DNA from 4 places in the Paenibacillus sp. FSL F4-0087 genome. Region 3 is predicted to be linked to each of the others. Evidence: riboswitches for the same ligand, from Rfam matches in the RefSeq annotation. Region 3 holds a riboswitch; each other region holds the start of a gene.
What was found. Region 3 has a riboswitch for cyclic di-AMP ahead of MHB84_RS06040 (hypothetical protein). Riboswitches for the same ligand answer to the same signal wherever they lie in the genome.

Region 1 (3,085 bases), 1.4 Mb from region 3:
CCGCCACTTTTACCTTTGACAATCGTGGTATAAATCTTCTCCACATCGTCCTGGCTACCAATCTTCTGCAGACTAGGGCCCATACCCCCTTGAAGCTGATCACCGTGGCAGGTAATACAGTTGGCTTTGACCAGTGCCTCAGCCTGTCCTGCATCCATTGTAACTTGCGGCATCGTCGGTTTCGCTTCTTCTGCAACTTCCTCTTTCCCTGGAAGCGTAAACATTAGTACAATAGCTAAAGCGCACGCTGCAAAAAATACCCCGCTCATGATCCATTTGTGCATCCCTTATGTCCCCTCCAGAATGAAAGATCATCTAACTTGAAACTATCCATATCATTATAACGGAACCTGTAGTGACATCATAGCATTTTGTGGTAATTTTTTGAACTAATCACATAACCGGGGACTTTCTAGGGTGATTTTAAGCTCTTTTTATCCGCGTGGACCTTCATAGACCATACAGTAGAAGGGCTTCAAACCGCTTGGTGTCTGTCGTTCGTATGTATCCTGCGTAACAAATCCGGCTTTGAGATAGACGCGAATGGCCCGGTCATTCCAGGTCAGAACTTCCAGATCGATTTCGTTTGCAGGGTTCCGGCGAATGGCTTCCTGCACAATGGCGGAGACAAAAGCCGTTCCTTGACCATGACCACATCGTTCCGGGTGCATGCCAAGCCCAATGCGGGTGACACCTTCAAGTGGGAAGTATTGAGCGAAGCCGCAAATTTGTTGATTCTCTCCCAGCACCACCACATATTGTTCCTTCCGCAGCTGGGGATCGCCGAATTCTACTTCGAGTGCTTTCATCTGCTCCCAGGGTAGCCAGCTATAAATATTATAAGGCGGGTCATACTGCCAATTGCAGATGAGCTCCGCATGTTCTTCTTGCATGGGCACAACGTGAAACGTCACAGGGGCTTCATCCATACAACTGCACGCTCCTCTCATTGTGAACAAGCTATAATGATTCTGATTTGTCCATATACATATGTCATTCCATATCTAAGCTTGTTTCCACTCTACAAAAGAGGCGTTCATTTGGCAAGTCCTCGTTTTTGAAAAAAAAGTGAAACAAAAGTTCCGGTAATTTCGTTTATATTATAGTGGGATGGGTAAAAACATTATAAGAGCACGGACAAAGCAACGAAAATTAGCTTTTTAAAAAAAAGTTAAAGTTAGGTTTGATAGCTGTCCCGAATACGTTAAAGGAAACGAAGCACAAAAAAACCGCCGGATACATTCCTGCGGAGAATGTACCAGACGGTTCTATTATGCTTCGTTACAGTAGTTTTATTGTTACAGCATGACGTTGCTCAGCTTGTCCCTAGTCGATGGCCAATGTCTCATATGCGTCCGTGCTCATAATGCGTTTAGCGCCAACATAGCGGTTAGCCCAGTAGCTTTCGCTTAATGCACTGATTGTAACTCCTTTGGAAGAAGAGGAGTGTGCAAACTTTCCATCCCCTACAAAGATCCCTACGTGTGAGACCCCTTTGCCCGTTGTATTGAAGAATACCAGATCACCTGGTCTCATTTCCATACGGGATACTGAATCACCCATGTCGAATTGCGAGCTCGATTGGCGAGCCAGATCAATACCCAGCTTGTCGAATACATAACTTGTGAACCCAGAGCAGTCAAAGCCGTTAAGCGTTGTTCCTCCGCTTTTGTATGTAGTTCCCATTGCTGAATCAATGACTTGGTCCATTTTTGAATCTGCGAATGCGCTGCCTGCTCCAAGCGATAATGCGAATGTGATGCTGAGTACAGCTGCGGTTAATTTCTTCTTAAACAAGAGATATACCCCTTCCAATGCCTGCGAGGTTAGCTTAAGGATTCGGTTGAAGGTCCCCTATGATCCCTCTGTTGCAAGATCAATTCACCCATAACTGGTTCCCCCGCTTCCCAGGTGCTAGGAATTTGGCTATGCTAGTTATGCACCTGCGAAATCAAGAAATGACGATTAAATTTTAAGTAGTTACAAATATGAAGGTAAAGATTACAAAGTTGTTACTAAAAACTCACTGCGATTATTGTAACAGAGGTATATCACTTTGGCAACGTTTAACAGCAAAATTAGCAAAAAAAACCTCGACCTTTGACGGGGAAAGGTCGAGGTTTGCTTGTTTAAAGGTGTTTGATGAAAACAACTTTACATATAGATGGTAACCATTTTTAACTGTGCACGTTAATCCTTGACCGAGTTGGACTGCCATAACCGGAAATGGGCGCATATCTTCCATAAGCTCAGCAAGCACCGGGCAAGTGGATACGTCTGTTGTAGTATAAGACCAGTTAAGCCCGTTAGTAACCATGAAGCTGAAGTGAAGGCGCCAAAGACCAGGAGATGAAGGCCACCCAGCAGTACGGCAATGCCAATTAGAGTGATGACCTGGCGTAGTGCAATCCATAGAGCTTGAAACGTACCACGTGCTCCGCCTTCCCCATCAGGAGCCGAGATACCAAACTGCATGTACAGCAGGACATGATGGATAACCCACCCGTATACAATCCAACCAGCAACATAGGGAATACCAGGCAGGAGCAGATGGAGGGAATGAAAACCTTCCATAAGGATGGAATAAAGTTTTGGTGCGATCCAATAAGCCGGTAGCAGCAGCAATAGGGTGCGAATAGTGTGGAGCAGAAGCATTGGTTTCCACAAATTTTTGATGCCGCGAATGAATGGAATGCGCTCTTCCGAATGATTATAATGCTGGAGCGAGTAGAGCAGCCCTGCCTGAATGAGAGGGCTAATTAGCATCCGTAGCAGCAGCATAGCCCCTAAAATCCATAAATAGCGATGGACCTCTGGATTCATTGTCAGGCCGAGTTGGCTCTCCATTTTGAATAAAATTGTACTGAGTTCCCCTGCATCAGGGTCGGGATAACGCAGGAGTAGCGGAACCACAGCTGATTGAACCATTCGATAAAGAAAGTATCCCCATACTAATTGATAGAGAAATAAGAGTGCTGCAATGAACATATGCTGACGGACGAGAAACCAGCCTTCACGTATTTTCGCTTTCACTGTATCCACCTCACCATGACAGACTTCCGAATATGGCTTCTATAAGTTTGGT
Region 2 (3,085 bases), 1.5 Mb from region 3:
CTTCACGTTCAATTTGCGATAATGCTTCGGAGAATTCTTCCCGGGTAATCTGGAATACACTCAACCGCTTGTGGAACTGCTTGCCGTTGCAATAACCTATACCCAGAAGATTGCCCATCTCCATACGACGTGCAGCAGCCTGTGGGTGCACAATCAGTCCCGCCGCAATCAGATCCTCCCAATCGATCAGACTTGGGGCGCCTTCATATGACGTGTGTACACGAGCCAGTGCATGACGAATCGCCTCCGGTGAGGCGTTCTCCACTCCGATATCGCCCTTGCGCGTAGCATCTGCCTCCGGAATGAAAGCATGCTTGCAACCAGGTACCTTATTGGCGATGATTTTACGAATACGTTCACCAGCATGATCCGGATCTGTCAGTACAATGACACCACGTCTCTCTTGAGCAAGTGCAATACGCTTTAGAATGCGCTGGTTGATGGCAGATCCACCAGTCTCGATCGTATCTGCCTGAACCGCACGTCGAATGGCTACGGTGTCATCACGACCTTCTACCACGATCACTTCTTTTATCATGTTCCATTTCTTCCTTTCTAACGCAAAAAGAAGAGGAATATCCTCTTCTCTGCCAAACGGCGGGGGAGACTGAATTCAGACCCCTCCGCCGCATATTCCGCATGAATCATTCATGCTTATATTTTATAGCATTCCCATTTCAAAGTAAAACGATTTTAGTTCGCTTCCGGCTTCACCGGACCAATCACATATACCGTCTTGCCTTTCTTCCGTCCGAAGTTCAGGGCATGCTTCACACTATCATAATACACATCAATTTTGTTGCCTTTAATGGCACCACCTGTGTCTTCCGCACGACGGAAGCCAAGGCCCTCGATATAAACCCACCAGCCAATTGGAATGACTTTGGGATCAACTGCAATGGTACGTCCCTCGGTTACCCGAGTACCTGATGCTGTTTTTGTGCCGATACCGGGCTCTTCAGAAGAGTAAGCCGTCATGGATACATTTTTTAACACTTTAGAATATTTAAAAGAACTTCCTGAGACGGTAATTACTTTGCTGCCCGAGGCAGCGGTTTTCTTCGAGTTCGTGGTTGTTGCTGTTTTTGTCGTGGAAGTCTGCGCTGATACCGTCTGAATCACTGGCTCTTTCACAACAGGTTTGGCTTTGGTACCAACGGCGATCACTTTATCAACGCGATTCGTTGCGACCGATTTACCCACCATTTTTTTGGAGACCAATTCTCCATCCTGGAACACCTTTTCAATATGCTGTACAAGCGTGCCTTCTTTACCGCTCACAATGACACGATTGTCGCCTTTGTACAAGCTAGGGTCAGCCGTTTTGATCACTTTATAAGCAATCGGCTGTTCCACTTCCACCGTACGCTTTGTTACCCGCACTACACGAATTTTCATATCCGCTTCGATAGTGGTTCCAAGCGCCGGATACACTTTGTCTTCACTTGCAATCTGAATACCTGATTTTTTAATCGCATCTTTTACCGATGAATCGGTTGTATACAGAGTCTTGGTGTCTCCGTCTGCCGTAATCTTAACTGGAACGGCCCGCTCAATAACGATGCGGTCTCCATCTGTAATCGCCCCATTCAAGGGCATGGATACCTGATCGTGAGGGCTGACTGTGATTGACTGCTCCTCCAGCATTTCCTGAAGCATTCCTGTACGAGTCTCTACCGCTTGAGCCTTGCCATCAATAACCAGTGAAATTTGTTTCCCGGCCTGACCGTAAACGACTAACAAGATCATGATTGTAAGCGCAATTGAGAAAATCGCGATCAATGCCATTTGACGCATGTTCTCATGCTTCCACCGCAACGCGAAAGACTTACTGGATGATCGTGACTCATGGGTCTCTTCTGGTTGGAATGTGCCCACTTCTCCGTCCTCCTTCATAGCCTCGCCGTCTAAAGTAATGCATGATGTCTTTGACGCGACTATACCAAATTTTCTACAGAACACAGATCGGACCAACATAATCCGGTTCTGCACCATGAATCAATCTTCGCAACATGATGTCATCCTCCTGAATACTTACCGTATGATGACAGTATTTCTTTTATTCAAAAACAAAAAAGCCAAAGAAAGAGTTTAAGAGGAACTCTTTCGTGGCTTCCGAATGATTCTGAATATCGGAAATTCATGCACGAGGTTGCCTCTCTTTTTCCGCTTGCGAGGTTAGCTGTCGGGTTCGGGCGAAAGAGAGCCGCCCTATCTCCGGTCATCCGCTCATGGCGGACGCCCTTGAATTCACCCCGAGACCCAAAGAAGAAATCAAATACGGCTTCGCAGATTCATACGCTGCTTTTGGGTCAGCGCATGTTGCGCATCGGCTGCAAACACCGATGTTTAAGCCCTATTGGTTCCCCCGCTCTCCGTTAACGGAGACTCAGCGAGACTGATTCATGAAAGTAATGTTGTTTCATCGGAAAGTGTCCCTTTGTTCATCCCCCGAACATCTGTCCAATTTTCCGCACAACAATTCACTGAAAAGATGATATCCTGTTTCTATGCATGTTGTAAAGCGTTGTTCAAGTACGTTTTTCTAAATATTTGGTTAAAATATTGTAATATTCTTGATTTATTTGGATCAAAAAGCAAATTAACTCCGCCTAACTCACTTTTTCACCTGTTTTGCTCGATATTTTAACGAATCCCAAATCGTTCCATGGCATTTTTGGTCGTTATTGCTGCAATTTCCTCTACCGAAATGCCTTTAATTTCCGCAGCTGCTTCTGCAACCAGACGTACATGCGCTGTCTCATTTCGTTTTCCACGATAAGGGTGCGGTGTCAAATAAGGGGCGTCCGTTTCGATGAAAAATCGGTCCATAGGAACCTTCTCAAGAACCTCTTTGGGCTGCTTCGCATTTTTGAACGTGATTGGCCCTCCGAAGGAAAGATGAAAGCCCAAATCCAGGCACATCTTCGCTGTTTCCCAGCTGCCAGAGAAGGAATGCATAACACCGCCTACTTCCCCGGCCTTCTCTTCACGCAGAATCTTTACAATATCCTCATGCGCATCCCGGTTGTGAATGACAATTGGCATATTTAACTCACGGGCAAGACCAATCTGTTGTCGTAAT
Region 3 (3,085 bases):
ATATTCACATAAATATCCGCTTTTTGTCAATAGTTTCTTGGTTTTTAAATATTTAATCTGTTTAATGTTATTTTATATAACTTTATGAGTTATGTTAAACTGAGGGGGGATAAAGGATGGCACTACAAATAAAGTAGAGTGATCGACCTAATCGGATATACAAACGAGATCAAATTTAATCATATGCACTTCGTAGGAGAAAATGACGAGATTATACGATTTATGGAAGGGAAAACGCAGTTAAAATGATATTTATAAAAATGCTTTACTTTTAAACATGAACCGGGTATAATCAATTCTGTTGCCGATTATTTACGACATGCGGTCGTGGTGGAATGGCAGACACGCTATCTTGAGGGGGTAGTGGGTGTATACCCGTGGAGGTTCGAGTCCTCTCGACCGCATCATAAGAACGATTAGGAAGAAGCTTCCCATATGGGGAGCTTCTTTTTTATGTTTTTTTACAGTAAAGATGAGTCCAGACAAAAAAAGGTCACCCGTTTCCCTGAATGCATGTTCATTCTGTCTTCAGGGGTCGGATGGCCTTCAGTTGTTATTTAAGCAATTCTTTGATGTCTGCTTCAATTTTATCGGGTGTTGTTTTGGGAGCATACCGTTTCAGAACACGTCCGTTCTGATCCACAAGGAATTTGGTGAAGTTCCATTTGATGGCTTTGGAGCCGAGTACACCCGGTGCTTCTTTGGTAAGATGCTGGAATAGAGGGTGAGCGCTTGAACCATTCACATCGATTTTCTCGAACATCGGGAAGCTGACACCATAGTTCATCTGACAGAACTCGGCAATATCATCAGAAGAGCCTTTTTCCTGTGCAAACTGGTTGCTTGGAAAACCAAGAACTTCAAACGGGGAGTCTTTAAACTTATCCTGAAGTTCTTGCAGACCTCTGAATTGAGGTGTGAGTCCGCATTGGCTTGCTGTATTCACGATAAGCAGTACTTTGTCACGATAGTTGGACATTTCAACTTCCTGACCGCGAAGGGTGTTTACTTTGTAGTCGTAGACTGACATGAAAATCGCCTCCATTTCATATTCTTCTTCCTTCTATTATATTGATTGCAATTAAATATTGCAAAATTAATATTGCTTTTTTAACTCAATTTGAGGCTGTCGTGTATGATCTGTGACTGATTTAATACCTAATTATCGCTAAAGAGAGAATTAGAGAGCTTTGATGAGATGGGTAGAGAATGGATGCGTTGTAAGCGCTATTATTGATGGGAAATGGCAAAAATCCGTCGATTCGGTGATCTGCGCAGACTTTACACCAATATGGCACGGGTGTATGATTCATATCGTAATTCCAATTTAAATTAAATTTTACATGAAAAACGAAACAAACGATAATATCGCTCTGATTATTGATTATAAAAGAACGATGTTTTAATCGCTGAGTTTCCATTCATTCATGGGTGGGAAACGGGGGAACCAACAGGATGAACTGTCCAGGACAGTGGGCATCCATGGGGTGAATTTTCCGGTGACAGCCGGAAATAGGGCGACTCTCGCGCCCGAATCCGTCAGCTAACCTCGTAAGCGTTAAAGGGAGAGGCAACAAGCCGTACGCTGGTTCATAGTGTCTTTTTGCTATGGATTATTGAAGAAGCGTCCGGGAGGCCTTGGTCCCCCACGCTTCTTTTTTGTTGTCTTTTCACGCCAAGGGAGGAACGAATGATGGATAAAGAGATGATCTTAGTGACTGCTCCAAATGAAGCAGGACGTAAATTTATCAAATTGCTGATGTACAAAAAAATGCCGTTTGCCGTTCTGACCAACAGTGCAGGGGAAGAGCGCAGGCTCCGGAGAATCGGTGTGGAGCATGTCATTCGCATGAACACGGCTGCAGCTCAGAAATGGTTTTTGCCGCAAGGTAGTGTCGGCAATGTTTTTATTTTTGAAAATAGCCTAAACCTGACCTGTCGATATTTGCAGATCTGCCGCTCCTGGACATCCAAGTCCTTGTGTGTCATTACGGAACAAAGCCACCCCAAAGGGATCTATCGGGGAATGGGAGCAGACCGTATTGTATATTCCTTGAATGGGGAAGTTGGGTTTCTGCTGAATGGCTAGTGGCTAGTACTATTCCTGTGATTGATCCAGTGTCAGCTGCCTGTTATAATTGAAATCATAAATAAACGGAAACTTGAGGAGACTCATGCATGTTGGTGGGTCTTCTTTTTTATGGTTTGGGAAATAGGGATAATTTCCTGTGGCTAACGAGGAGGAATAGGCGTGCCGGATGTACGTGGAATACAATGGTTGTTCTTTGATGTGGGGGATACGCTCGTGGACGAATGGGAGCCGGTAGATGATATTATCGGTCAGTTCGTTCGTGAAGCTTGTGCGCTTGGTTATCAGGTGGAGATGCAGACGGTGCGAGAACTATTTGCCGCCTCCTACCGAAATTACGAGCAATGGCCGATGAAATTGGCTATTCGTACCCTTATCAGCGACAAGGGGCACCGGGAACAGATACAGGAGAAGCTAAAGTTCCGCAAAGAGCTTGAGCGGCCCTTCGCGTCAGCCGACGCTGTTCTCCAGACGTTATCGCAACACTATAAGATTGGTATCATTGCCAATCAGAGCCCGGGGACGGAAAATCGGCTGGATAGCTACGGCTTGCGCAAGTATGTGGATGTGCTGGCCTGTTCGGCTGAAGAAGGAGTGTCCAAGCCTGATCCTGAATTGTATGCTGTAGCGTTGAAACAGGCGGGATGTAAACCCGAGGAAGCGGTCATGATCGGCGACAGGATTGATAATGATATTATTCCAGCTAAGAAGCTGGGTATGCATACGATCCGGATTTTGCAGGGTTATGGCAGGTTCCAGCCGGAGCTTGCGGATGCAGAGCCTCCAGACTGGACTGTTGAATCACTGGAGGAACTTCTTCCATTGTTAATGGTAACTCAAAGTTCAGACAACTAAATAAGAGCAAGCCGTATTTAAGATCTAATCGGTATGAATTAGATGGCTGCTCAAACATATAAAAGGCTGATCGTCTCAAGGGATACATGACTTGAGTTGATCAGCCTTTTTGAGTTAGACAAAATATTGCGTAGTTCCGTT
Region 4 (3,085 bases), 720 kb from region 3:
CGGGACCTGCATCCCGCCACCAGAGGGCAGCGATGGGGAACAAGCGGGAAATACTCGACCATTCGGTCAATCCCTTACTGCTGTCATAGGCTTCAACATCCCAGTCGATCCTCCAGCCGTTCGCATACTTTTTCCAGAAGTCCACGTAATTGTGGTCAAGCGCCCAGGAAAGCTCAAACCAGATGTTATTTCTGTCCAGGGCTTTGGACCAAGCCTCCACATCACCGCGTGCATCGCGGCTCAGGTTATTAATTCCCGATCCTGGCGTCACACTATCGAATTTGACAAAATTGATACCCCACTCTCCAAGAAGATCCGCGATGGAGTCAATGTACTTCTGTGAGCAAGGGTTCGAAAAATCAATTTTGTACGTGTACGAATCCCAAGCATCCATAACAACGAGCGGTTTTACTGCAATATCTTGCATACGACATGCCCCGCCCGTTCCATACACCTCAAGATTTTTATCATAGGCTGTGATGGATAATCCCGGAATCAGATAGATTCCGATCTTCTGTCCATTATTATGGACATAATCGATGACCTCCTGAAATCCATTTGGATAAAGAACAGTACTCGGAATAGGACGGCCGTATTCATCTTCGTCACCGTTCCAGCCAGCATCAATATTAATGTATTCATATCCATGGGCTTGCAGCTTCTCGCGCATGGCATCCGATTGCTTCTTAATACTCTCGGCAGATGTCCAGTTACCCGCCCCGTCATATACTTGCATGCTGTAACTACTCCAACCCATATACGGCTTTTGGGCCAGACTCTTATCTGCTGCTTGTGCCACATTACCTGTCGTTCCCATAATTCCGAACTGAACTGCCGCAATCATGAACACCATGAAACACATTGCCATCCTTTTTCCGATTCGTTTCAAATTATCCCTACCCCCTCTGAATTTGGTCAATCAAATTCCTGTTGATAGCGCTTCCATACGAGAAGAGAATAGTGTATAGTGGATTTCCAGGATAGGTACAATTCGGTATTTTACGTACAATTCACCTGAAATATAGGGGCAAACCGTCGCAGAACAAACATATTTCCATTAATGGATAAATAAACAAATAAAAACTTCATCTTTGCTCAAATTAAGGGAATGGGTTGAAGACAACCAGGATGAGCAATCACTCTAATCCGTAAACAAAGAAAAAAGGTTCCTAGAGTGGCAGTAATGCCATTCTAGGAACCTTTTTCGTATTACATATGATGCGGTCGAGAGGACTCGAACCTCCACGGGGGTTAGCCCACACGGACCTGAACCGTGCGCGTCTGCCAATTCCGCCACGACCGCGTATGTTGTATCTCCGAGAAATTACATCGCGGCGACAAGAAATAATATATCATGTGCAGGTAATTAGTGTCAACAAAAAAATATTCCTTATTTAATATGTAAAGCTGTACTCATCCATCATTTCATGCAAAACAAAAAACTAAGGCCAATACAATTGATGATAAAAAACTGTCTGAATGAATTATATGTTGGAAGGCCAGTTCCGTACCAGGCCTACCCACCTCCTCTTTAAGGTTTTAGGAAGCTGGAATCCTGCATTTGAAACAGTAGTTACTTTTTTGTCATCTATCAAAACTCAACATTCGAGTTATTTCTACATAAATAGCGATAATTCCGTTAACATTGAGATGATAAGAAGTGTTCAAGAACGGTTTGACATTTTCGCATTTATGCAATATAGTTTCAAAAGGTTACAAAAACTTAATTATTCATTTGCCGAGTTTCATGTTTGAAAACGGGGGAACCATTTTGGGTGAATTATTCTTATACATAGGAAATATAGGGAACCTTCTACCGAACCCTTAGCTAACTCCGTAGGCATCGAAGGGAGAACAAAAATTTTGAAAAAGCTTATCATCTCCATTTTTGGAGCAGCAGTATTATTTACATCTGGTGCAGCAAGCACAGAGGCAAGCAGTATTAACACCGTCGTTAACAACATGACAGGCATACCTTACAAATGGGGTGGTACTACACTCGCCGGGTTTGATTGCTCTGGATTTATGAGATATATTTTCAACAAATATAGCATTGAATTACCACGCACTTCCCAGCAACAAGCTAAGGCCGGAACGCCGGTATCCAAAGCTAATCTGCGTACGGGTGACCTGGTATTCTTTAATACGATGGGCAGTGGCATTTCACATACAGGTGTATATATCGGGGGCGGACAGTTCGCTCATGCTTCAAGCAGCAAGGGTGTCAGCATCACTCAATTATCTAATCCTTACTTCAACGATCGTTACGTAACAGCACGCCGGGTAACAGGACAGTTTATGTATAACAAAATGCTGGGCAAAATATAAGTTAACACGAAAAGGCTTCGGTTATAACCGGAGCCTTTTCTTTGTCTATCTTTGTCTACATTAATATTGATTTTCTAGAGGTACACAAGGTCATCATCCGTCTTAACCAAAGCTTTTAATGTAAAGCCTTCTGTACTCTCATTGCACCCTGAGACAACGCATGGCCTCCGCCAACTGCTCCAGCCACAGCAACCGTCTCCATAATCTCTTGATCGGTCGCTCCTTTGGCACGCGCTTCTTCCACATGGTAAAACGTACATACCTCATTGTTTGCAAACAGTCCAATGCCCAGCGCAATCAGCTGTTTGGTCTTGGCATCAATCGCCCCTGCCTGAAAGCACTCTCCAGTGAACTCATGATAAGACTTCACCACAGCTGGCAGCACGTCGCTTAATTCACCAATCTGATCTTTATAGGCATGAACCTTATCATTCATCAGTGTCATGGTTACCGCACATCCTCTCGGCTGATATGTTACAAGCTCTCACTGTACCTATCTTCTCTCCCGAGAGGTGCAATTATGCCAAAACATCCATGGTAAATGAACCTAAAAACGCATGTCCTATTCTTCGAGCGGGCTCTTACGTGGTTCGCTGAACAACTGATACTGATAATTCCGATCAAGCTTAACCACACGACGATTCTGACGGCGAATGAGCACCTGCTCCCCGTCCCAGGCCACTACAATGCCTGTCACATCATTGGACTGAATCTCGTCCCGTACTACCCTTACTTTTTCACCCGATAAACGCAGTGC

Region 1: it holds a riboswitch for cyclic di-AMP, as region 3 does, so the genes downstream of both, MHB84_RS12530 (C40 family peptidase) here and MHB84_RS06040 (hypothetical protein) in region 3, are expected to answer to the same signal.
Region 2: it holds a riboswitch for cyclic di-AMP, as region 3 does, so the genes downstream of both, MHB84_RS12905 (3D domain-containing protein) here and MHB84_RS06040 (hypothetical protein) in region 3, are expected to answer to the same signal.
Region 4: it holds a riboswitch for cyclic di-AMP, as region 3 does, so the genes downstream of both, MHB84_RS02360 (C40 family peptidase) here and MHB84_RS06040 (hypothetical protein) in region 3, are expected to answer to the same signal.

Annotation. Positions count from the first base shown of each region.
Region 1 covers NZ_JBBODJ010000001.1:2,671,994-2,675,078, reverse strand. The annotation lists gene MHB84_RS12540 (c-type cytochrome) at 1-284, opposite strand, end outside; gene MHB84_RS12535 (GNAT family N-acetyltransferase) at 435-929, opposite strand; gene MHB84_RS12530 (C40 family peptidase) at 1,327-1,797, opposite strand; cyclic di-AMP (ydaO/yuaA leader) riboswitch at 1,801-1,938, opposite strand; gene MHB84_RS12525 (hypothetical protein) at 2,191-3,033, opposite strand; gene MHB84_RS12520 (M1 family metallopeptidase) at 3,044-3,085, opposite strand, start outside.
Region 2 covers NZ_JBBODJ010000001.1:2,748,994-2,752,078, forward strand. The annotation lists gene rnmV (ribonuclease M5) at 1-538, opposite strand, end outside; gene MHB84_RS12905 (3D domain-containing protein) at 694-1,878, opposite strand; cyclic di-AMP (ydaO/yuaA leader) riboswitch at 2,152-2,405, opposite strand; gene MHB84_RS12910 (TatD family hydrolase) at 2,647-3,085, opposite strand, start outside.
Region 3 covers NZ_JBBODJ010000001.1:1,238,116-1,241,200, reverse strand. The annotation lists tRNA gene MHB84_RS06050 (tRNA-Leu) at 322-404, shown strand; partial or broken gene MHB84_RS31345 (hypothetical protein) at 510-578, shown strand; gene MHB84_RS06045 (glutathione peroxidase) at 554-1,030, opposite strand; cyclic di-AMP (ydaO/yuaA leader) riboswitch at 1,398-1,573, shown strand; gene MHB84_RS06040 (hypothetical protein) at 1,694-2,089, shown strand; gene MHB84_RS06035 (HAD-IA family hydrolase) at 2,252-2,944, shown strand.
Region 4 covers NZ_JBBODJ010000001.1:517,818-520,902, forward strand. The annotation lists gene MHB84_RS02350 (X2-like carbohydrate binding domain-containing protein) at 1-889, opposite strand, end outside; tRNA gene MHB84_RS02355 (tRNA-Leu) at 1,220-1,303, opposite strand; cyclic di-AMP (ydaO/yuaA leader) riboswitch at 1,727-1,858, shown strand; gene MHB84_RS02360 (C40 family peptidase) at 1,864-2,328, shown strand; gene MHB84_RS02365 (carboxymuconolactone decarboxylase family protein) at 2,444-2,773, opposite strand; gene MHB84_RS02370 (hypothetical protein) at 2,891-3,085, opposite strand, start outside.